One region of the Streptomyces sp. NPDC002018 genome, then DNA from elsewhere that is predicted to be linked to it. Evidence: riboswitches for the same ligand, from Rfam matches in the RefSeq annotation. Region 1 holds a riboswitch; each other region holds the start of a gene.
The links. Region 1 has a riboswitch for cyclic di-AMP ahead of ACFYYH_RS32730 (M23 family metallopeptidase). Riboswitches for the same ligand answer to the same signal wherever they lie in the genome.

Region 1 (5,801 bases):
GGGGCCGTGATCACGCTGCTCGCCCTCTGCGGCCTGGTGATCCTCGCGCTCGTACGGGACCAGACCGGCACCCAGGGCTTTCTGGTCGGCCTCGGGCTGGCCGTGCTGCCCGTCCCGCTGCTGATCGCGGCCTTCCGCTGGCTGGACCGGGTCGAACCGGGCCCCTGGCGGAATCTGGTGTTCTCCTTCGCCTGGGGCGCCTTCGCGGCCGCCCTCGTCGCGATCATCGCCAACACCTTCGCGACCCGGTGGATAGCCATCGCCACCGCCGACCCGGCGGGCGCGGAGTCCCTCGGCGCCACGGTGATAGCGCCGGTCGTGGAGGAGAGCGCCAAGGCCGCGGCGATCCTGCTGCTCTTCCTGTTCCGCCGACGGGACTTCAACGGACTGGTCGACGGGGTCGTGTTCGCGGGCTTCACCGCCACCGGCTTCGCCTTCACCGAGAACATCCTCTATCTCGGCAGCGCCTTCGGCGAGGACCGGAGCGCGGGCTTCTCGGGGCTGGCCTCCGTGACGGCCGCGACCTTCTTCGTACGGGTGGTGATGTCACCGTTCGCGCACCCGCTCTTCACCGTGCTCACGGGCATCGGCTTCGGGCTGGCGGCGATGGCGGCCCGCCGCCAGAGGATCCGGCGGTTCGCCCTTCCGCCGCTCGGTCTGGCGCTGGCGATGGGCATGCACGCGCTGTGGAACGCCTCGTCGTCGCTCTTCGGCCCGTTCGGCTTCTACGCCGTGTACGCCGTGTTCATGGTGCCGGTCTTCGGCCTGCTGACCTGGCTGGCGATCTGGAGCCGGCAGCGCGAGCTGCGTACGGTCGCGGCCGAACTGCCCGCGTACGCGGCGGCCGGCTGGCTGCCGTCCGCCGCGCCCCAGGCGCTCTCCTCGATGCGGGCGCGCACCATGGCACGCGATTTCGCGGGCCGTACATACGGGCCCGAGGCCTACAGGTCGGTCGGGGAGTACGAGACGTTCGCGACGTCCTTGGCGTTTCTGCGCCACCGCGCCCGGCGCGGCAGCGTCGGCCCGGACTTCGTCGAGCGTGAGCAGGAGCTGCTGCACCATCTCTGGCAGCGCCGGGACATGGCGGGGCCCGCGCTCACCTATGCGGCGCGGGCCACGGGGCGGGTGCGGGTGCCACCGCCGTACATCGACTACGACGGCTACAACCCGTACCGCCAGTACTGACGAAGGGAGCTCGGCCCCGGGGGGGGCGGGCCGACTCAGGCAGTCATCCGGCTCAGGCAGTCATCCGGCTCAGGGAGTCAGGCCCTTGCTGCGCAGCCAGCTCATGGGGTCGATGCCGGAGCCGCCCGGGGTGTGGACCTCGAGGTGGAGATGCGGCCCGGTGACATTGCCGGTCGCGCCGACCCGGCCGATGGTCTCGCCGGTGGTGACCTTCTGACCGGCACTGACGGTCATCGAGGACTGGTGGCAGTACCAGATCTCCGTACCGTCATCCAGTTCCAGGATGGTGCGGTAGCCGTACGAGCCCGACCAGCCGGCCGAGGTGACCGTGCCGCCGTGCACGGCCTTGACCGGGGTGCCGGTGGGGGCGGCGAAGTCCAGGCCGGTGTGGTAGCCGGAGGACCACATGGAGCCGGACTCACCGTAGGTGGAGGTGATCGTGTACGAGGAGGTGGGAAGGGAGAAGCTGGCGGCCAGCTTCGCGAGGCGCTCCGCCTCGGCCTTGGCTCTGGCCTCCGCCTCGGCCTTCTTCTTCGCCTCTTCGATCTTCTTCTCGGCCTCGGTCTGCTGCTTCTTGGCGAGTGCCGCGGCCTGCTCGGCCGCCGCCGCCTCCGCGGCCGCCTTCTCCGTCGCGTCGGCCTCGTTCTGCTGCTGCTCGGCCTGCTGGAGGATCCGGGCCCGCAGGGCCTCGCCCGCGTCCGTGGCGCCCTGTTCCGCGTCCGCCGTGGTCATTCCGGCGGTGGTGAGCGGGGCGCTGGCCAGCAGATCGGGCTCGGCCTCGTCCGCCGCCAGCGAACCCATGCCCGGCAGCGACTTGGCGTCGGGGAGATTGTCCGTGATGGCGTCGGGCAGGGATATGGAGACCGCGGGCTTGTCCTGCGCGGTGGCCATGCCGCCCGCGCCGACGGCGGCTATGACGCCGACGCCGAGGACCGTGGAGCTACGGGCGAAGCCGTTGCGCTGCTTGCCGACGCGATGCCTGCCGCGTACCGGGCGTACGGACTCCTCGGTCGGGTTCCACTCTCCCCAGGCCCGCTCCGGCTGGTCGCCGAACGAGGGGGTTTCGAAGGGGGCGGTGGGGGCAGGCTGATTGGACGCCACTGAGGCGCACTCCTTTCCTTCCTTCTCGCCTACCGGGTTAGCTGACGGGTTCGGAGCAGGAAGGTCTCCTACGGATGCCCTCCGCCGCACAAGGCAGCAAAGAACGCCCGATTCACCCCAATGTGTGGTTCCCCGGTTCCCTTGCGGGATTCGGCGCGTGAGCACGGCGCCGACTCTTACGTCGGCTGGGACGACCGCGCTGCGTTATCGAACGTTAATAGAGACCAGGCCTTTATTCCAAGCTGTTCCCTGTGATCATTAACAACTTCGCAACGGACACACCAGGGCACATGCACACGCAATCGGGCGAGCTGACTGCCTTTCAGTACACCGCGCATACCTGACGGTATGTCAAATGTTATGCGGAGTGATACCTCACGATCACATACGGTGGCCGCCCCCGGACCGCGCCCGGGTCGCCTCAGGGGACGAGAGGTATCGTCCTGCGCCGTTCCGGCTGCCCCTCCGTGGGCCGGTTCACCGCCAGCAGCGCCATGTCGTCCTGGCTCCCGCCGCCCGTGTGCAGCCGTACGTCGTCGATCAGCGCCTGGAGCAGTTCGTCGGGCCCCTGGAAGATCCGGCCGTCCAGCCGGTCGCGCGGAACGTAGAAGACACCATGGGAATCGCGCGCCTCGGACAGTCCGTCCGTGTAGAAGAGCAGCGTCGACCCGGCCGGGTACCCGGCCTGTTCCGCGCGGTCCGGCCACGCGCCCAGTTCGCTCATCCCGAGGGGCAGCGCCGGGTCACGCGTCTCCAGCATCCGTACCCGCCCGTCCTCGCACATCAGCAGCGGATCGGGATGGCCCCGGTTGACCAGCCGCACCACACTCCCGTCGTGCGGGATCTCGGCGAGCACGGCCGTGGTGAATCCCTCGTAGGCGTCCAGCCCGCCCCGTCTGCTCCCGTCGCGCGTGAGCGCCCGCTCCAGCCGCTGCGCCACGCCCTCCAGCGAGCTCTCCTGCTCCGCGGCCTCGCGGAAGGACCCGATGACCACCGCCACCGCCTCGACCGCCTCCAGCCCCTTCCCCCGTACGTCCCCGACCACCAGACGTACCCCGTACGGCGTGTCCTGCACGGCGAACAGGTCGCCGCCGATGAACGCGCCCTCCTGCGCCGCCTCGTACCGCGCGGCGATACGGAGTCCGCCGATCCGCTCGGCGGGTCTGGGCAGCACCGCCCGCTGAGCGGTCTCGGCGATGATCCGGGCCGACGCGAGCCGCTGCCCGCTGCGGCGCAGCACACCGCCGATGTACAGCGCGAGAAGAGACACGATCACCACCGTCAGCAACTCGCTGACCGACTCCAGCGAGTTGAGCGAGTTGGTGTAGAGATGCATCGACAGCTCGGCGAAGATCGCGGCGATGCTGACCAGCAACGTACCGGCCAGCGGATAGAACGGCGCCGCGACCAGGGGTGAGGCCGCGTACAGGGGGGCGGCGGTGACCCGCGTCGGGGTCGAGAGATCGAGGACCACTCCGACGACGATCACGAGCACGGGGAGAAAACGCACCAGCCGACGGCCCGTGCGGATACGGCTGCTCGGCATCAGCGTGCCGTCGGCGGACATGGGACCAGTCAGATCGTCGGCCCGCCGGCCTCTGCCACCCAGGCTCTCCCTGAGCTTGCTCAGCTTCCCCACCAGTGGTCACCTGCCCGGTTCCGCCTTGGGCTGCGGACGGTACCGCGCCCCACCCAGGCTGGCCGCTACCGCCCACAGCGGCGACTCGCCGTCGGCCGAGTGGGCTATGGAGCCGGTCCGGACCGGCCTGCTCCACAGCAGGTCAGACGGCCGTTCGACCGCCCTGCGGCGGCCGGTCGGCAAGTCGGCCGGCCGGCCGTGGGGCCGGTCAGCCAGTCAGTCGGTCAGGTGGCGCCCGGCGTACACCTTCATGGCGTCCCGTACGAGCACCGCTGTCCCTTCACCGTACTTGTCATAGGCGTATGTGAAGCGTTCGTCCTCCCCGTACATCCGCGTCACGCCGATGACATACGACTTCGTGGCCTCGGCCGTCACCGACAGCCAGTCGCAGTGCCGCCGGGCGATGACCTGCGCCTCCTCGCTGCCGGCGGCCAGGCCCGCCTCCTTCGCCCGCGCCCAGTCACGGGCGATGGCCTCGTGCCGGTCCTGGAAATCCCGGCGCTCCCTCTCACTCAGCGAGCGCCACCAGCGGTCGCCCTTCCGGTACGCCTCGCGGCCCCATCGCGCGGTCACCTCCTGCTCGTACCGCGTGTGATCGAAGCCGTCGAGCACTTCCTCGGCCATGAGGTCCTCCCCTGTCCCGGTCTTGTGGAGAGTGGTCCTGACCGAGGTGATCAGCCGCTCGACGCGCTCGCGCTCCTGCTCCAGCAGGCTGAGATGCGTGCGCAGGGCGGCGGCCGTGTCCTGCTCGCCGTCGAGAACCCGGGCGATCGCCGGCAGACCGAGGCCCAGCTCGCGCAGCAGCAGGATCCGCTGAAGCCGGACCAGGGCGTGCTGGTCGTAGTAGCGGTAGCCGTTGGCGCCCGTACGGCTGGGCTCCAGCAGCCCCAGCTCGCCGTAGTGCCTGAGCGTGCGGCTCGTGGTCCCGGCCTTCTTCGCGATCTCCTGGATCGACCACTCCATGAGATCGACCGTAGAACTTGACGTCGCGTAAAGGTCAAGCGCGAGGGCGCGGCCCTGGGACGGGAAAAACCCGGGAACGACGAAGGCCCGGATCCGCTTGGAATCCGGGCCTTCGGTTCTTATCAGTAGCGGGGACAGGATTTGAACCTGCGACCTCTGGGTTATGAGCCCAGCGAGCTACCGAGCTGCTCCACCCCGCGTCGATGAACACAACCTTACGCCATCCAGAGCAAGATCATCACCACTCGGCGCGAGGGCGGGCGGGGCTGCTCGCTAGGCGGCGGTCACGACATCGGCCCGTACCGCCGCGGCCCACTCCACCAGAAGCCGCTGGTAACGCTCCTGCTCAGTGGGCGAGAGTGTGCTGCCCGCCCGTGCCCACAGGGCGCGGATCTCCCTGTTGACCACGGCGGCGGACCGGACCTGCTCATGCGCCGAAGGGGCCCCGGGGGCCTCGGAACCGGACACAGGGCCGGAAACCGGGCAGGAGTCCGGGACGGACGGAGAAACAGACGCAGAAGCCGAAGAGGAAGCGGACGAGGAAGCGAACATAGGACACAGGCTACGGCCTGCCACTGACAATCGGCGGAGCGTATCCCCCTACGCTTGGACCGGTGATCGAAACCATCGTGTTCGACGTCGGCGAGACCCTCGTACGCGACGACCGCTACTGGGCCTCCTGGGCCGACTGGCTCGGTATTCCCCGGCACACCATCTCCGCGCTCGTGGGCGCCGTCACCGTACAGAACAAGGACCACACCGACGCCCTGCGCCTGATCAAGCCCGGTATGGACATCGCTGAGGCCAACCGCGCCAGAGAGGCGGCCGGGCGCGGCGAGCATCTCGACGAGTCCGACCTCTACCCCGATGTACGGCCCGCCCTGGCCGGTCTCCGAGCGCTCGGCATCCGTGT
Region 2 (5,801 bases), on a different contig from region 1:
CCCGAACCACTGGCGGCGCACCTTCCCGGCCGCGGCCACCACGTCGAGCAGATCGTCGTCGGAGGTCGCCAGTACGGCGAGGGCTTCTTCGCGGGTCGGCGGCTCGCGCCGCAGGCCCTTCTCCACCAGCGTCTTCAGCAGGTCCATGATGCCGATCCTGGCCTATGCGAGCGTCGCGAAGCCAGGGAGGAACACGACAACACCACCGGAACGAAGTGTGTGCATGGCCACATCCTGACCCGGTCCGGCCACGGTTAAAGTCTGTGCGCACCCTACAAAAGGACCGCACCATGGCGCAGGATCCCTTCGACTGGACCGACGACGAGGCGCGCCGCCGTGAGAGGGCGGGCCTGGTCCGTACGCTCCGCCCGCGCCCCGCCGACTCCGCCCTGCTGGATCTGGCGAGCAACGACTATCTGGGGCTCGCCCGTCATCCCGCGGTGACCGGTGCGGCGGCGGACGCCGCCCGCCGCTGGGGTGCGGGGGCCACCGGCTCCCGGCTGGTCACCGGCAGCACGGAGCTGCACACCGAACTGGAGCGTGAACTCGCCGCGTTCTGCGGTTTCGAGGCCGCGCTCGTCCTCTCCTCCGGCTACGCGGCCAATCTCGCCGCCCTCACCGCGCTGACGGCCCGTGACTCCCTGCTGGTCTCCGACGCGGGCAACCACGCCTCCATCGTGGACGGCTGCCGGCTCTCGCGCGCCGAGACCGTGGTCGTACCGCACGCGGAGCCCGGCGCCGTACGCAAGACACTCGAAGCGCACCCGGGGCGGCGGGCGCTGGTGGTGAGCGACGCGGTGTTCTCGGTGGACGGCGACGCCGCGCCGCTGGCGGAACTGGCCGGAATCTGCCGTACCGGGGGAGCCGCCCTCCTGGTCGACGACGCGCACGGTCTGGGTGTGCTCGGCGAGGGAGGGCGGGGCACGGCACACGCCGAGGGGATCGCGGGGACGGCCGGTGTGGTCGCCACCCTGACCCTCTCCAAGTCCCTGGGCAGCCAGGGCGGTGCGGTGCTCGGCCCGGCCCGGGTCGTCGAGCATCTCGTCAACGCCGCGCGGACGTTCATCTTCGACACGGGGCTGGCACCGGCGGCGGTGGGCGGCGCGCTGGCGAGTCTGCGGCTGCTGCGCGGGGAGCCCGGCAGGGCGGACCGCGCGCGCGAGGTCGCCCGTACGCTGCACCGGCGGCTGACCGGCGCGGGCCTGACCGTCGCGCCACCGGACGCCGCCGTCGTCTCCGTACAGGCGCCGTCACCGGAGGCGGCCGTGCGCTGGGCGGCCGACTGCCGGACCGGGGGGCTGGCCGTGGGCTGTTTCCGCCCGCCGTCGGTGCCCGACGGCATCTCCCGGATCAGGCTCACCGCGCGTGCCGATCTGACGGACGATCAGATCGGCGCGGCGGTACGGACGATCACCGCGGCCGCGCCCGTGGGCGCGACCGCGGCCTGAGTGTCCGCCCGGCCGGAGGGAACCGGCCGGAAGGACACGGCTGAGCGGGCGGAACGAACCGAGCGGGTGCCACGGTCAGTCGGTGAATGTCTCCTCCCGCAGAGAGGCGACGAAGGACGTCCACGCGGCCGCGGAGAACGAGAGATGAGGCCGTGTCACGTTCTTGGAGTCCCGTACGGCGAGTACATCCGCGCCGGTGCGCGCGGACTCGACGCAGTTGTTCGCCCCCGTGCTGTGGCTGCTGCGCCGCCAGACGGCGGCCGGGGCCACGGCTGTTACCGGGGAAGTCGTCGGAGGAGAGTGGTGTGTGTGGGGGATGGAGGATGGAGTCTGGACAGGGGGCTGTGCGAGGTAAGCGGACATGATGCTCCCTACGCGCCGTCGCCGATCCCGGCGATGAGATCCAATGATTCCTGGGGCGGGAGGGCATGCGCCTGCATCGTGCGGAACGCGGCGCCGTACGCCTCGAGGTCTTCTTTCCGCTCCAGATAGAGGCTATTCGTCAAATGGTCGAGAACGACCAAATCCAGATCAGTAATGTGCGGGAAGGAGAAGACAACGAAAGGACCTGTGAGCCCGACATAGCCGCCCGCGGTGAACGGAAGTACCTGGAGACAGACCTGCGGAAGCCGGGCCACCTCGGACAGACGCCGTAATTGGCCCCGCATCACCCCGGGTCCGCCCACCTCGCGCCGCAGCACGGCCTCGTCCAGCACCGCGTGCAGTTCGAGCGGGGTCGCGGAGTGCAGCACCTCCTGGCGGGCGAGCCGCACCTCGACCAGGGAGTCGACCGTCGTGGCGGGCAGACCGACCAGCGCCGCCCTGGTCACCGCCCGCGCGTAGTCGGGTGTCTGGAGCAGCCCCGGCACCACCGAGGTCTCCAGCGTACGGGCCGTGGAGGCCTGTGACTCCAGGCTGATGAAGTCCCGGTACCGGGGCGGGATCACCCCGCCGTACGCCTTCCACCACCCCGGCCCGCCGTCCGTGATGCCCGCCAGGGCGCCGAGCAGGGTGCGCAGTTGCGGATCGGTGATCCCCAGGGCGTCGAGTAGCGCCACCAGGTCCTCGTCCTTCACCCCGCTGACACCCGTCTCGATCCGGCTCACCTTCGACTGGTGCCAGCCGAGCAGCCGCGCGGTCTCCCCGCTCGTCAGTCCCGCCCGCTGGCGCAGCCTGCGCAATTCCTCCCCGAGCCTGCGTCGGCGTACCGCCGGAATATGCCGCATGATAAATCCCTTCCCCGGCCCTCTCCGGTAAGCGTCTCGTACGCGCCCAGTGCGCCGCGGCGGAGAAGTTATCTTTTCGCCGCCCAAATACGGTCTCGCGTAGCAGAGTTCACCACTTCGAGCGACAGATATATGCAGATCTCGGTGGATGGCCCGTGTGAACGGCAGGATGAGTGGCACGCTGAGCACAGTCCGAGGCCGTCCACGCAGGCATCCGCACTGCGCCGGAGTCAGGTCCGGGCGGGAAAGGGACGGCGTCGCCATGGCAGACCATCAGGAAGCATCCATCACGCTGCCGAGCGATCCCGCGTCGGTACCGGCGGCGAGAAGATATGTCGCCGACCTGCTGAGGGAGTGGGGCCTGCCGGGGGACGCCGAGACGGCCGACACGGTCCGGCTGATCGTCTCCGAACTCGCCACCAACGCGGTGCAGCACACCTTCGGCCAGTCGCCCACGTTCACCGTCGAGATCGCGCTCGACCGGGACGAACAGCTCCGTGTCGGTGTCACCGACAGCCACCCGAGCTGGCCGCAGCGGCTGCCGGTGGCGGCGCAGCAGGACAACGGCCGGGGCATGGTGATCGTCCGCTGGCTGGCCCTGGAGGGCGGCGGGGCCGTGTCCGTCACGCCGACCGCGGAGGGCGGCAAGACGGTCTGGATCGCACTGCCCTGGACGGTCCCCGTCCAGAGCTGACCCGACCGCGCCCGGCCGCGCCCGACCGCGCCCGGCCGGGGACGGGCCGGGCGCGGCCGAACGGTGTGCCGTGTCCCGCCCCGCGAGGGACGGGACACGGGGTGTTCCGTTGCGGCCTGGGACGGGCCGCGTGAGTCCCGGGCGCCGGCCGGCGGCGCCCAAGGGGCGTTCCGTCCCCTGCCGGTGGGGGACGGAACGGTCGTGTTCCGCTGCGGCCCACCGCGGGCCGCGTGTGTTCCGTGTGCCGGTGTGCACCGGCGGCGTGTGTTCCGTCCGGTCCCGTCGTCCGGGCCGGACCGTCCGGACCGTTCGGACCGTCCGGTGTATCCGGTGTATTCGGTGTGACGGTGTTCCGTGGGCCGGCCCGCGCGGGTCGGCCGTGCTGTGGGCCGTGCTGGACCGGCAGGGCGCGCACCGGCCGGTCCAGGCGTACCGCGCTCAGTTCACCCGGCCGTACAGGACATTCCGGGTCCAGATCCGTTCGAGCCTCACCAGGGCACCGGTCTTCGGCGAGTGCCAGATCTTCCCGCGGCCCGCGTAGATGCCGACGTGGTAGACGTAACTTCCGTAGTGGAAGAACACCAGGTCGCCCTTGCGCCGGTGGGAGGCCGAGACATGGCGGGTTCTGTTGTACTGCTGCTGAGCGGTGCGCGGGAGCTTCTTGCCCGCCTTCTTGAACGAGTAGAGCGTCAGGCCCGAGCAGTCGAAGCGATGGGGTCCGGTGGCCCCCCACTGGTACGGAGAGCCTTCCTTGGAGGCGGCCACGCGGAGCGCCTTGACGGCACGTGCGGCGGCATGGGCCTCGGTCGTCGCGCCGGGGGCCAGTATGGTGCCCCCGACCGTCGCGAGGGTGAGGACCGATACGGCACCGGCCCGGGAGAGCAGAGACGGGACATATGTCTGCGCATTCATGCGCAACCCTTCGTCAGCCGCCTGTGAAGGATGACCTGTCGGGTTCGGACAGGCGAAGATGCCCGGCCGCGTCAGCGGCTTCACCCCAAGGAACGGCCATACACGCGTACACGGCCGTCCCGTACTGCTCGGGTCCTCCACTCCTGCCGATCCACTTCTGTCGACCAGACATCCGGAACGGCGGCAGGACTCGGCGTCCGCCCGGACCGCCCCGCCGGGGGTGGCGGGGGCTTGTCGTCCCACGGATCTTGACTCGTTATCAGATGATTTCCGAGGCGAAACGAGGATATGTGAAGTTCGTCACGTCTGATCCGTACGGGTGGCGGAGCGGTGTGTCGGGCCGGGGGTCCGAGGCCTGATGAGGCCCGTACCTGCGCGGGAGTTGGGCCGCGCTTCCCGTGCCCGGCCACTTCGCGCAACTTGCGTCCCCCGGCGCGTCCAGAAGATCCATACCCCGAAAGGCCGAGCCGTTCCCGTACGGACGCGTCCATACGGGAACAGACACGGGCTCATGTCGTGTCTTCGGGCGGCATGGTGACGCGCCCGGCGCGTCGCTCCCCGTCAAGTACCCGCAGGGCGCGGGCGAGGGTCGTGGCGTGCAGTTCGGTCTCACCGCGCAGATGCATCGCCGTCAGCGCGTCCCGTAGTGCGACCGCTTGCGCGGGCAGCGCCTGGGCCGCGCGCAGTGCGCCGTAGGTGTCCGTGCCGCGCGCCGGGTTGATCCGCCCCAGCAGATCGAGGATCTGGAGAAAGCTGTCGACGAGATCGCCCTCGGCGCGGGTCAGCGCGGGCAGCGGAGGAAGCTCCGGTGGCAGCATCGGCGTGTCACCGCCCACCGGGGGAGCCGAAGGGGTGTGCCGCGCTGGGGGCCGGCCTGCCGAGGGACGTCTTGCGGTTCTGGACCACGTGGTCGACCAGACCGTACGCCTTCGCGTCGGCCGCGGCGAAGACCCTGGCCCGCTCGATGTCCCCGGCGATTCGCTCCTCGCTCCGGCCGGTGTGCCGTACGAGCAGGGACGCGAGCATGCTCCGCTGCCGCAGCAGTTCCTCCGCATGGATCATCAGATCGGACGGCTGGCCCCGGACGGGCTCCTCGATGGCGGGCTGCTCGATGACGACCCGGGCTCCGGGCAGCGCCATCCGCTTGCCCGGGGTGCCGGCCGCCAGCAGGACCGCCGCGGTCGAGGCGGCCTGGCCGAGGCAGGTCGTCTCCACGTCGCAGGTGACGAGTTGCATCGTGTCGTAGATCGCGGACATGGCGCTGAGGGAGCCGCCGGGCGAGTTGATGTAGAGGCAGATGTCCCGGTCGGGCGCCGCGTACTCGAGATGGAGGAACTGCGCGATCACATCATTGGCCGCGGTGTCGTCGACCGCGGTGCCGAGGAAGACGATCCGCTCCTCCAGCAGCTTGGAGTACGGATCGAGGGTGCGGGTCCCGCCGGCTGTCCGCTCGGTGAACTCGGGCAGGACATGGCGGGCCGAAGGGCGGTTCATGGCGTACCTCTCCTCGTGCACGGCCCT
Region 3 (5,801 bases), on a different contig from region 1:
TCAGGGCGGCCGCCCCGACCTGGTCGATGACGTCGTCGAGGGACTCGGGGACCTTCCCGGGCTGCCCGGCCTCCCGCCGCCACCGTGCGTACCGTACGGCCTCGGCCAGCGCCCGTACGGCCCGCTCGGCGGCGGGGTACGCGGGAATCCGCGCACCGGCCCCGGGGCTCTCCGGCCCGCTCCCGCACACGCCTGAGGGCCCCGCCGGGCCGGCCGACGCGGGAGCCGGGGAGGCCGGAGCCACGGAGCCGGGAGCCGCGGACGGCGGACCGGGCGTTGCGCCGGGGGCCGCGCCTTCGGGGGCCGCGGGGCGGGTGGCGGCGCCGTTCGGGGCGGGGGCCGGCGCGGGTACGAGGGCTTCCAGGAGGCCGCCGATCTCCACATGGACCACCGCCACCGGCTTCGACGGCGCGTCGGCCGCCGCTTCCCGGAGGGCGCTGCCCAGCGCGCCCCCGTTGGTGGGGTCGAGCGTGCCCGTCTCCCCCACGTGCGGGATCGCGGTCACCACGACCGCGTCGCACGCGTCGTCGGAGAGGGCGTCCAAGAGCGCCACCCGGAAGTCCGTCGGGGTCGCCGCCGTCGTGAGGTCCCTGGGCGGGAGCGGGCGCAGGCCCTCGGTGAGGCAGGCGTCATAGGTGAGCAGGCCGAGCGACTCGGAGTTGCCGAGGATCGCGACGCGCGGCCCCGCCGGCAGCGGCTGGTGGGCCAGCAGCAGCCCCGCGTCGACCAGTTCGGTGACCGTGTCGACCCGGATCACCCCGGCCTGCCGCATCAGCGCCGAGACCGTCGCGTCCGGGATACGGGTGACCGGGACCGCGTGGCCCGGCGGTGTGCTGCCGCTGTGGCGCGCGCCCTTGACCACCACGATCGGCTTCACCGCCGCTGTGCGCCGGGCGAGCCGGGTGAACTTGCGCGGATTGCCGATCGATTCGAGATAGAGCAGGGCGACATCGGTGTCCGGGTCCTCGTACCAGTACTGGAGGATGTCGTTGCCCGAGACGTCCGCGCGGTTGCCCGCGGAGACGAAGGACGACAGGCCCGCGCCGCGCCGGTGGAGTCCGGAGAGCAGCGCGATCCCGATCGCGCCCGACTGGGTGAAGAGGCCGATGCGCCCCCGCTCGGGCGGCTGGGGCGCGAGCGACGCGTTCAGCCGTACGGCACCGGCGGTGTTGATGATCCCGAAGGCGTTCGGTCCGATGATCCGCATGCCGTACGAACGGGCCTGCCGGACCAGCGCGCGCTGCCGCTCCCTGCCCTCGGGGCCGCTCTCCGCGTAGCCGGCGGAGAGGACCACCAGCCCCCGTACGCCGTGTTCACCGCAGTCCGCGACCGCCTCGGGCACCCGTTCGGCGGGTACGGCCACCACCGCGAGATCGACCGGTTCACCGATCCGGGCGACGGCCTGCACGGCGGGGACCCCGTCGCACTCGGTCCTGTCCTCGCCGAAGGCCCGGTTCACCGCGTACACCCGGCCGGTGAAGCCCCCGGCGAGCAGATTCCGCAGGACCGTCCGGCCGACCCCGCCGGGCGCGCGCCCGGTGCCGACGACGGCGACCGAGCCCGGCGCGAGCAGCCGCTGCACCGATCGGGCCTCCGCCCGCTGCTCACGGCCCCGCTGGACCGCCAGCGACTCCGCGGTCGGTTCGAGATCGAGCGTGAGCCGTACGGAGCCGTCCTCGAAGCTGCGTTTCTGGGTGTACCCGGCGTCCCGGAACACCTTGATCATCTTGGTGTTGGCGGGCAGCACCTCCGCCGCGAAGCGCCGGATCCCCCGCTCGCGGGCGACCGCCGCGATGTGTTCGAGCAGGGCGGAGGCGACCCCGCGCCCCTGATGCGCGTCCTGGACGAGAAACGCGACCTCCGCCTCGTCGGCGGGCGCGGACGCGGGCCCTCCCCGGTCGTCGATGCGGTCGTACCGTACGGTCGCGATGAACTCGCCGCCCACCGTCACCGCGAGCCCCACCCGGTCCACATAGTCGTGGTGGGTGAACCGGTGGACGTCCTTCGCGGAGAGGCGCGGGTAGGGGGCGAAGAACCGGTAGTACTTCGACTCGTCGGACACCTGCTCGTAGAAGCTGACCAGCCGCTCCGCGTCGTCGGTGGTGATGGGCCTGATCCGGGCGGTGCCCCCGTCCCGCAGCACCACGTCCGCTTCCCAGTGACCGGGGTACGCATGGTCCGGCGGCGTCTCCATGGCCAAAGCCTACGGCGGCGGGGGCCCGCCGGGCCCGGGACGGGGGCACTCGGCGCACCATGAGAGCCTGGGCCGGACACCGTTTTTCAGACTTTTGAGACTTGAAGGGCAACACCATGGCTGAGCGCCGCGTCAATGTCGGCTGGGCCGAGGGGCTGCACGCCCGTCCCGCGTCCATCTTCGTCCGTGCCGCCACGGCCGCCGGCGTCCCCGTGACGATCGCGAAGGCCGGCGGCAGCCCCGTCAACGCCGCGTCGATGCTCGCCGTCCTCGGGCTGGGCGCGCGGGGCGGTGAGGAGGTCGTACTGGCCTCCGGCGCGGACGGCGCGGACGCCGCTCTGGACCGGCTGGCGAAGCTGGTCGCCGAGGGCCTGGACGAGCTGCCCGAGACGGTCTGAACGTACGGACGGCCCCACGGTCCGGCAGCCGCCGAACCGTCGGCCGCTATTCCGCACGACGAAGCCGCGGTGTGCTGAATTCAGCGCACCGCGGCTCGTTCTTTGCATGCGGGCAGCGAAGAATAGGTCGCTCTTTTTCATTTCTTTGTATACGGCGAGAATGTTAAGTGCGAGCACTCGCGGTGTTTACGGCATGTTGCGAAACCCTCACCTTTTCCCGGCCGCGCTCGGTACGGCGCAGCCGGTGCACAGCCGCCGTACGCTCCGCGTGCAGGGCGGTCAGGGACCGCGCGCGCTCCGCGTCGCCGCGCGCCACCGCGTCCACGATCGCGCCGTGCTCCGCCCAGGACTCCACGGGATGCGCGGGCTGGTCGACCACATACATCCAGGCGATCTTGTGCCGGAGCTGGGTGAGCGGGGCGGTGAGCGCCGGGCTCCCCGACGCCTGGGCGAGGGTCTCGTGGAACCAGGCGCCGAGCGAGCGCAGATCCTCGCCCTGGCCCCGCCTGGCCCGCTCCTGCCCCAGTCTGACCAGGCCACGGAGCACCTTGAGATGGGCCTCCGTACGGCGCTGGGCCGCGCGTGCCGCGCCGAGCGGCTCCAGGAGCTGCCGCACCTCCAGGAGATCGGCCGCCTCCTGGTCCGTGGGCTCGGCCACACACGCGCCGACATGGCGGCGGGTGGTCACGAAGCCCTCGGACTCCAGCGTGCGCAGGGCCTCTCGCACCGGGACCCGGGAGACGCCGTAGCGCCGGGCCAACTGCTCCTCGGTGAGCCGGCTGCCCCGTTCGAATACACCGGAGACAATGTCGTCGCGGATCGCCGTGCATACCGAGTGCGCGGGAATGCGCATGTCCGAACCTCCGACTTAATCCGCGCGAAACGCTGCCGATCGACGCCTGTTCCGTGACTCTATTGCAATCAACGCGGATTTCCGATGGGTGCCCGGAATCAATAGATATCTTTTGGCCAGCGGGGGCTTCGGTCAGACGTTCACACCGTGCGCGCGCAGATAGGCCACGGGGTCCATGTCGGAGCCGTACTCCGGGCCCGTCCTGGCCTCGAAGTGGAGATGCGGTCCGGTCGCGTTGCCGCTCGCGCCGGAGAGACCGATGCGCTGTCCCGGGACGACGGTCCGCCCGGCGGACACGGCGATCGAGGAGAGATGACCGTACTGGGTGTAGGTGCCGTCGTTCATCCTGAGCACGATGTTGTTGCCGTACGAGCCGCCCCAGCCGGCCTCGACGACGGTGCCCGCGCCGACGGCCACGACGGGGGTGCCGGAGGCGGCGTGGAAGTCGACACCCGAGTGGCTGCCTGAGGACCAGAGCGAGCCGCCGGTCCGGTAGCCGGTGGTCACGTACGAGCCGGCCACGGGGAGCCGGAAGGCGGCCAGGCGCCGGCGCTCGGCGGCGCGGGCCGCGCGCTGCTTCTCCGCGCGGATCTCCTTGGCGCGGGCCTCGGCCGCGCGGTGGGCCGTGGCCTTCGCCCTGGCCCGCGCGGCGGCGTGTCGCTGGGCCGCCGCCTGGGCGTCGATCGCGTCGGCGAGCGAGTCTCCGACGACCAGGGCCTGGGCCAGTCCTGGCCGGCCCGCGGCCCGGGTGTCCGGCCCGGCGGCATGCGCCGGGGCGGCCAGGGCGCCGAGGACACCGGTCGCGGTGAGCGTCGCGGCGCCGGCGGCGCTCATGCCCCTGCGGGTCCGGCGGCTGCGGGCACGGTGCTTCCCGGTGGCACGGGTGAACGCCATAGAGCGGTTGATCCTTTCCTTCCTTCTCGCCTACCGGGTCAGCTGACGGGTTCGGAGCAAGGAAGGTCTCCTACGGGCCCCTCCGCGCGGGTGTGCGCCGAGGCGTCCGATTCACCCCGGGGACTGCGTGTGGGTCCCCGGCTCCCCGGGCTCGCGCCTGACGGGGACTCGGCGATGACTGTCCGGTGCCGCGGTCGCGGCGGGGTACTGGCGAACAGCCGGACCGACGCTAAGCGGCTCGTCTTTCAATCACCAAATGGACAGGGCGTTTTGTAGCGCACACCACAGGGCAGACAGGCAACCTCCGCACTAAAGCGGACATATGAGGAAACCCCGGCGACCGTTGTCGCCGGGGTTTGTCTCACAGAAGGATTCTCTTTGCCGGGTTGTCGGGCGGCCGGGGTTGTCGGCTTATCCGGCTGCCTGGCTTACCGGACTACCGGACTACCGGACTACCGGGCGGATCAACCGGGTCACCGCGAGCGGCGGCCGGGAGCGTCAGCCGGAGACGACCGTCACGTCGCCGATTCCGAGCGCCGTGACCGGCTCCTTGATCTGCTCGGCGTCCCCGACGAGCACGGTGACGAGCCGGTCCACCGGGAAGGCGCTGACGGCCGCGGCCGTCGCCTCGACCGTGCCCGTCTCGGCCAGGCGTGCGTACAGCCGCGCCTGGAAGTCGTCCGGGAGATGCTGCTCGACCTGGTCGGCCAGCGTCGCCGCGACGGACGCGGCCGTCTCGTACTTCAGCGGCGCCACCCCCACCAGGTTCTGCACGGCCACATCGCGCTCGGCGTCCGTGAGGCCCTCGGCCGCGAGGGTGCGCAGCACCTTCCAGAGGTCGTCCAGCGCCGGGCCCGTGGACGCGGTGTCCACGGAGCCGCTGATGGCGAGCATCGCGGCCCCCGCCGGCCCGCCCGGCTCCGAGGGCGCGGAGGAGCGCAGCACCTGCCCGAAGGCGCGCACGCCGTAGGTGTAGCCCTTCTCCTCGCGCAGCACCCGGTCGAGCCGGGAGGTCAGCGTGCCGCCCAGGCAGTAGGTGCCGAGCACCTGCGCGGGCCAGACCCGGTCGTGCCGGTCGGGCCCGATCCGGCCGATCAGAAGCTGCGTCTGGACCGCCCCCGGCCGGTCCACGATGATCACGCGGCCGGTGTCGTCGGCGGTCACGGGCGGTACGGGGCGGGGCTCGGCGGTGTCGCCGGTCCAGGTGCCGAGGGTCTCCGCGAGCACCTCGTCCAGATCGACGCCGGTGAGATCGCCGACGACCACGGCGGTGGCCGTGGCGGGCCGCACATGCGCCTCGTAGAAGGCGCGGACGGCCGAGGCGTCGATACGCTCCACCGTCTCCTCGGTGCCCTGGCGCGGCCGGGACATCCGGGAGGAGGCGGGGAACAGCTCCTTGGAGAGCTGCTTGGCGGCGCGGCGGCCCGGGTTGGCGGTCTCGTGCGGGATCTCGTCGAGCCGG
Region 4 (5,801 bases), on a different contig from region 1:
GGTGTAGTCGACGAAGCCGTCCGGTCCCCAGATCGTCGGCAGCGCCTCGATCCGCTTGCCGTGCAGGTCGAAGGTGTTGACGGTGAGCCGGTGCACCGGGCCGTCGACGACAAAGCTGACGGTGGTGTGCACGGCCGCTCCGCCGGCGGCGGGGGTGGCGGTGACATAGCCGTAGTAGTCACCGCGTTCGGCCAGGGACGGGTCGGCGCTCAGCGGAACCTCGGCGGTGGCGCCGGGGGCGATCTCCACCGCGTCCGTGCCGAGCCGGAGCGCGCCGCTGCGGAGCGCGCGCCCGCCGGTGGTGGCGAGTTGGGCCGTCAGCCGGAGCGAGAGCCTGGTGGCGGAGGTGTTGGTGTAGCGGACGGTGGCGGTTCCTGAGCCGTCGGCCTGGGCCTTCGCGGCGCTCGTGCCCGCCTGGAAGGGTCCCAGGGCGACCGTGCCGGTCGCGGTGAGCGGGCCGAGCGCGGCCGCCGCCAGATCGATCCGGCCGCCGCCCTGCTGGGCCGGCTGCTGGCCGGGCACCGTACGCGCGGTGCTGACCAGGGCGTCCTTGAGACGGTCCGCGCGCCAGTCCGGGTGCTGCTGGGCGAGCAGAGCCGCGGCGCCCGCCACATGCGGGGTGGCCATCGACGTGCCGGACGCCGCCACGTAGTACGGGTCGACGGGGTCGCCCATGGTCGTCCCGGTGGCGCGGGCGGCGACGATACCGACGCCGGGCGCGGTGACATCGGGCTTCACCGCGCCGTCGCCGAGACGGGGGCCGCGGCTGGAGAACGGGGCGAGCGAGTCGTCACGGTCGACGGCGCCGACCGTGAGCGCCGCGTCCGCCGCGCCGGGGGAGCCGACCGTACGGTCCCCCATCTCCCCGGTGTTGCCCGCCGCCACGACGAACAGGGCGCCGCTGGCCGCGGTGATCTCGTCCAGCGCGTGGCTCATGGGGTCGGTGCCGTCGGTCGGGGCGTCGGAGCCCAGACTCATGTTGATGACCTTGGCGCCCTCGGCCGCGGCCCACTCCATGCCCGCGATGACCTGCGACTCGGTGCCGTAACCGTCGTTGCCGAGCACCTTGCCGATCAGCAGGCCGGAGTCCGGGGCGACGCCCTTGCGGGTGCCGCCGGACGCGGCGCCGCTGCCGCCCACGGTGGAGGCGACATGGGTGCCGTGGCCGAAGACGTCCTCGGTCCCGCCGCTGCCGGAGAAGTCCTTGGACCCGACGACCCGGCCGGCCAGATCGGGGTGCGTCGTGTCGGCGCCGGTGTCGAGGACGGCGACCTTGACCCCCTGGCCCCGGTAGCCGGCGGCCCAGGCGGCGGGGGCGTTGATCTGTCCCGTACTGCGGTCCAGGACGGCGTTCACCTTGCCGTCCAGCCAGACCTTGGGGGTGACCCGGAGAGCGCTGGTGCCCCTCGCGTCCCCGGCGGGGGCGAGCGTCTTCCAGAATCCGCCGAGATCGTCGGCGGGGACCCGCAGTGAGCGGGCGCCGATGCTCGCCAACTGCCGTGAGGGTGCGGAGTCCTCCTGGAACCCGGACAGGGAGCGCAGGGTCTCGGCGGCCCGTGCCCCGGCGGGCTGGGCGACGATCAGGGGCAGCGCGTCGGTGTGCGCCTCGTCGTAGCCCTGGGAGACCAGCGCGGTCACATCGAACAGTTCCCGGTCCAGCGTTCCCGCGGAGACCAGGTCCATGACGTCGGACGGCAGTACGGTCAGCCGGCCGTCCTGCTCGGCGGTCCGGAAGAGGATGCCGTTGCGGCCGGGACCGGGCAGGACCGAGGCCGAGCGCTTTCCGTCCGGGCCCGTGCTGAGCGTCACCCGGTCACCGGTGATCAGCCGCACCGTCACCGGGGTGCCCGCCGCGGCGGACCCGGGGGATCCGGGGGATCCGGCGGGCCCGGCGGGCGCCGTGTCCTGGGCGGAGGGACGGGCGGAAACCGGCCCCACAGCACCCACGGTCATCAGCAAGGCTATGGATACCGCCGCCGTCAGGCGGATACGTCTCATCTGTCCAGCCCCTTCGTTCTACTCCGCTGTCACGCGCTGTTGGACAGAATCTGGTAGCGCCGGAGGGGCTGTCACTGCTTCGCGGTGGCGTGGTTGAGACATGTCCCAACCACGCCACCGCGGCGAACGGCGGTCGAGGACCGCGAAACGCGCTGGCCGAACGGCTGTTCAGGACCGCGGAACGTGTCAGTCGAGGAGGCGGGCGCGCAGCCGCTCGCGGGTCTCGGGGGCGAGTCCGAGACCTTCGGTCAGATAGGCGTCGGTGCTGCCCCAGGTCTTCCCGATGGTCTCGAAGGCCGCCGCCAGATACTCGGCACGCGCGTCGAAGAGCGGGCTGAGGAGGTCCATCACCTCGGTGGACGTACCGGAGGGCGAGTTGTCGCTGCGCCGGACCACATAGCGGCGGTGCGGGTCGTTCGACTTCAGATAGTCCGCCTCGATCGCCCCGGGCTCCACCCCGACCGCGAGCAGGGCCACCGCGATCGAGAGACCGGCCCGGTCCTTGCCCGCCGCGCAGTGCATGAGCGCCGGGGTGCTGTCCTCGGCGAGGGAGTGCAGGACACGGCTGTGCTCGGCGGTGCGTTCCCTGATGATCGCGCGGTACGAGTCGGTCATCCGGGTCGCCGCCCGGCCGTCCGCGAGGAGCGAGCGGAGCTGGTCCAGATCGCCGCCCCTGACCATCTGCCAGAACTCGGCGCCGTCGGCCGGGTCGGTGAGCGGGATGTTCACATGGCGTACGCCGGGCAGCTCCACGTCCGCGCCGTCGAGCTTGAGATCGGCCGCATTGCGGAAGTCGAAGATCGTGTGCAGTCCGAGGGACGCGAGAAAGGCCGCGTCGGCGGCGGTGGCACTGGCGAGATGGCCGCTGCGGAAGAGCCTGCCCGGCCGCACCCGCCTGCCGTCCGTGGTGGGCAGTCCTCCGACATCACGGAAGTTGCGCACGCCGGCCAGTTCGGGCTCTGTCGACGGGACCTGCTGCGTCACGGCCTGCTCCTCCGTGTCTGCCGTCGGCGCGGCTCGCCGACGCTGTCGACCTCTGACCCTACGACACCTGTTCGGGGAGTAATTCGTTCGGATGACGGGAATCCGATGGGACTATTCGGACATTTATCGCGGTTGAATAGCACTCAACGGTGCATCTGTCCGTATTGAGCCATTCCTCATAACCTGCCCCGGTCATGACCGAGTTGGTCTCCCGGCCGTGACCAGGATCATATCCGTGACGTTCCGTGGCGATGCCATGTATTCGAATTCCCTGTCCGGCGCGGAGTTCGGAGTCCGTTATCCACGCAGGGTGACCGGTAAACCCGGGTTAAATGCGAGTGCGCCTTGTCGACGGAAAAGGATCGCTTGTACCGGTAGTGCCACTGGGCCTACGTTCACCCTCAATCCGAGCGGAACGCCGAATCCTGCCGCCGCTCGGAATTCGTATCCGACCAGCAACGCGTGGCAGGAGCGGGGGACCCAGGTAGTACGCCGTCCCGGAAATCCGGACGGCTCGGGGTGAAGTCGCTCAGCATGTGCGACCGGGCATCTCCAGTCCGAACCCGACAGCTCACCTCGCAGGCGCCGGAGAGGAATTCGCCATGCCCGCGAAGGGTAAACACTGCCGTCCCAAGTCCAGCTCGGTATCGCGCGGATTCATCGCCGCCGGCACCGGTGGAGCCGCCATCGCGCTTCCGCTCATCGGCGCCACCGGCGCGCACGCCGCCGAGAAGGCCGCGCCCGCCGCCGCGCCCGAGGCCGTCTCCCAGCAACAGCTCGGCGGGGAGCAGGCCGGCGCCAAGAAGGCCGTCGCGAAGAAGGGTGCCCACAAGACGCGGACCTACACCGTGGTCGCGGGCGACTCCCTGTCCAGGATCGCCGTCAAGCAGCATGTCCGCGGCGGCTGGGAAAGGCTGTACAAGGACAACCGCGAGGCCGTCGGCTCCAACCCCTCACTCATCCACCCCGGACTGGAGCTGACCATCCACGGGAAGGGCGCGGGCAAGGGCCACTCCAAGCCCCCGGCCAAGCCCTCCAGCTCCTCGGGCGGATCCACCACCACGCCGGCCACGGCCGACCCCGCGCCCCAGCCGACGGACGAGGCGACCGAGGCGCCGGCCGAGAGCGGCTCCGCCGGCTTCACGCTGCCCGTCGACGGCATCCGCACCAGCACCCCGTACCACGCCTCCGGCAGCAGTTGGGCCAGCGGCTACCACACGGGTGTGGACTTCGCGGCGCCCTCGGGCACCGTGGTGAAGGCGGTGGCCGACGGCACGGTCGTGACGGCGGGCTGGGGCGGCTCGTACGGCAACCAGGTCGTCATCCAGCACAGCGACGGCCACTACTCGCAGTACGCGCATCTGTCCTCCCTCTCCGTCTCCGAGGGCGAGAGCGTCAGCGAGGGCCAGCAGCTCGGCCTCTCCGGCTCCACCGGCAACACCACCGGTCCGCACCTGCACTTCGAGATCCGCACCGGACCGGAGTACGGCTCGGACATCGACCCGCTGGCCTATCTCCGCGACCACGGCGTCAACATCTGAGGCGTACACCGCCGTTGTCCCGGTACTCCGTCTCCGCCCGGCGCTTCCGTGCCGGGCGGAGAACGTGGGGCATATTCCCGCTTGGTCGAAAATTGACCGATGGCATATCTCACCCCTCGTCAACCCTTCCTTACGGTCGCGTAGGTCACATCTGCGGGTGAAAGATGTGCTCTTGTGGCAGACGATTCGAGATCAAGAAGAAGAGGCGTATTCGGGTCGTACACGGCGATCGGTGACAGCTTCACGGAGGGCGTGGGCGATCCGGGACCCGATGGACACTATGTCGGCTGGGCGGACCGGCTCGCGGTTCTGCTCGCCGACCGGCTGGCCGATGGACGGGCCGACCGGCCCACCGGTCCGGTGCCTGGCGCGACGGCCGTCCCCGGTGCCCCGGCGGACACCGTGCACGGGGACTTCCGCTACGCGAATCTCGCCGTACGCGGCCGGCTCCTCGACCAGATCGTCACCGAGCAGATACCCCGCGCCAAGCGACTCGCCCCCGATCTGGTGACGTTCTGCGCCGGCGGCAATGACATCATCCGGCCAGGCACCGACCCCGACGATGTCGCCGAGCGCTTCGAGCGGGCCGTCGCCGATCTCACCGGGGCGGTCGGCACGGTCATGGTGACCACGGGCTTCGACACCCGGGGCGTCCCCGTACTGCGCCATCTGCGCGGCAGGATCGCGACCTACACCGCCCATGTGCGGGCCATCGCCGACCGCTACGACTGCCCCGTGCTCGATCTCTGGTCCCTCAAGTCCGTCCAGGACAGGCGGGCCTGGGACGGCGACCGGCTCCATCTCTCCCCCGAGGGCCACACCCGGGTCGCGCTGCGCGCCGCGCAGGTGCTCGGCCTCGATGTGCCCGCCGACCCCGACCAGGTCTGGCCGCCCCAGCCACCGCGCGGCAGCTTCGAGGTGCGGCGCGACGACATCAACTGGGCCCGTGAGTATCTGGTGCCCTGGATCGGGCGCAGGCTGCGCGGGGCATCCTCCGGAGACCATGTCGTGGCGAAGCGCCCCGACCTGCTGCCCCTGCACCGGTGAGGCCGGGGCGGCCCAGGCCCTCCGCGACAGATCCCGTCCGCCCGCGCGGCGGACGGCGCCCTGCCCGGCACAGGGCCTACGGCTCCGGCCGCGCCTCCGGCCGCGCCTCCGCGACGAGGCCCGTCCGCCGGACGGCGCCGGGAGCGCCGAGTGGTACGCCGGGAGCGCCGAGCGGTACGAGGACCGGACCGGCGCCCGCGCCGCCCCCCTCGGCGGCCCGCCCGGCCGGAC

Region 2: it holds a riboswitch for cyclic di-AMP, as region 1 does, so the genes downstream of both, ACFYYH_RS15960 (C40 family peptidase) here and ACFYYH_RS32730 (M23 family metallopeptidase) in region 1, are expected to answer to the same signal.
Region 3: it holds a riboswitch for cyclic di-AMP, as region 1 does, so the genes downstream of both, ACFYYH_RS28890 (M23 family metallopeptidase) here and ACFYYH_RS32730 (M23 family metallopeptidase) in region 1, are expected to answer to the same signal.
Region 4: it holds a riboswitch for cyclic di-AMP, as region 1 does, so the genes downstream of both, ACFYYH_RS02080 (peptidoglycan DD-metalloendopeptidase family protein) here and ACFYYH_RS32730 (M23 family metallopeptidase) in region 1, are expected to answer to the same signal.

What each region holds. Positions count from the first base shown of each region.
Region 1 is NZ_JBIASO010000033.1:16,832-22,632, forward strand. It holds gene ACFYYH_RS32725 (PrsW family intramembrane metalloprotease) at 1-1,185, shown strand, start outside; gene ACFYYH_RS32730 (M23 family metallopeptidase) at 1,255-2,286, opposite strand; cyclic di-AMP (ydaO/yuaA leader) riboswitch at 2,298-2,452, opposite strand; gene ACFYYH_RS32735 (PP2C family protein-serine/threonine phosphatase) at 2,708-3,853, opposite strand; gene ACFYYH_RS32740 (MerR family transcriptional regulator) at 4,142-4,888, opposite strand; tRNA gene ACFYYH_RS32745 (tRNA-Met) at 5,015-5,088, opposite strand; gene ACFYYH_RS32750 (hypothetical protein) at 5,162-5,296, opposite strand; gene ACFYYH_RS32755 (HAD family hydrolase) at 5,506-5,801, shown strand, end outside.
Region 2 is NZ_JBIASO010000008.1:247,503-253,303, reverse strand. It holds gene bioB (biotin synthase BioB) at 1-147, opposite strand, end outside; gene ACFYYH_RS15980 (8-amino-7-oxononanoate synthase) at 291-1,448, shown strand; gene ACFYYH_RS15975 (DUF397 domain-containing protein) at 1,524-1,718, opposite strand; gene ACFYYH_RS15970 (helix-turn-helix domain-containing protein) at 1,820-2,674, opposite strand; gene ACFYYH_RS15965 (ATP-binding protein) at 2,937-3,368, shown strand; gene ACFYYH_RS15960 (C40 family peptidase) at 3,807-4,280, opposite strand; cyclic di-AMP (ydaO/yuaA leader) riboswitch at 4,283-4,473, opposite strand; gene ACFYYH_RS15955 (hypothetical protein) at 4,790-5,098, opposite strand; gene ACFYYH_RS15950 (ATP-dependent Clp protease proteolytic subunit) at 5,106-5,774, opposite strand.
Region 3 is NZ_JBIASO010000022.1:28,306-34,106, forward strand. It holds gene ACFYYH_RS28875 (GNAT family N-acetyltransferase) at 1-2,194, opposite strand, end outside; gene ACFYYH_RS28880 (HPr family phosphocarrier protein) at 2,311-2,592, shown strand; gene ACFYYH_RS28885 (GntR family transcriptional regulator) at 2,756-3,445, opposite strand; gene ACFYYH_RS28890 (M23 family metallopeptidase) at 3,578-4,339, opposite strand; cyclic di-AMP (ydaO/yuaA leader) riboswitch at 4,353-4,523, opposite strand; gene ACFYYH_RS28895 (M16 family metallopeptidase) at 4,838-5,801, opposite strand, start outside.
Region 4 is NZ_JBIASO010000001.1:487,669-493,469, forward strand. It holds gene ACFYYH_RS02070 (S8 family serine peptidase) at 1-1,998, opposite strand, end outside; gene ACFYYH_RS02075 (tyrosine-protein phosphatase) at 2,185-2,982, opposite strand; cyclic di-AMP (ydaO/yuaA leader) riboswitch at 3,389-3,580, shown strand; gene ACFYYH_RS02080 (peptidoglycan DD-metalloendopeptidase family protein) at 3,585-4,523, shown strand; gene ACFYYH_RS02085 (SGNH/GDSL hydrolase family protein) at 4,698-5,570, shown strand; gene ACFYYH_RS02090 (STM4011 family radical SAM protein) at 5,647-5,801, opposite strand, start outside.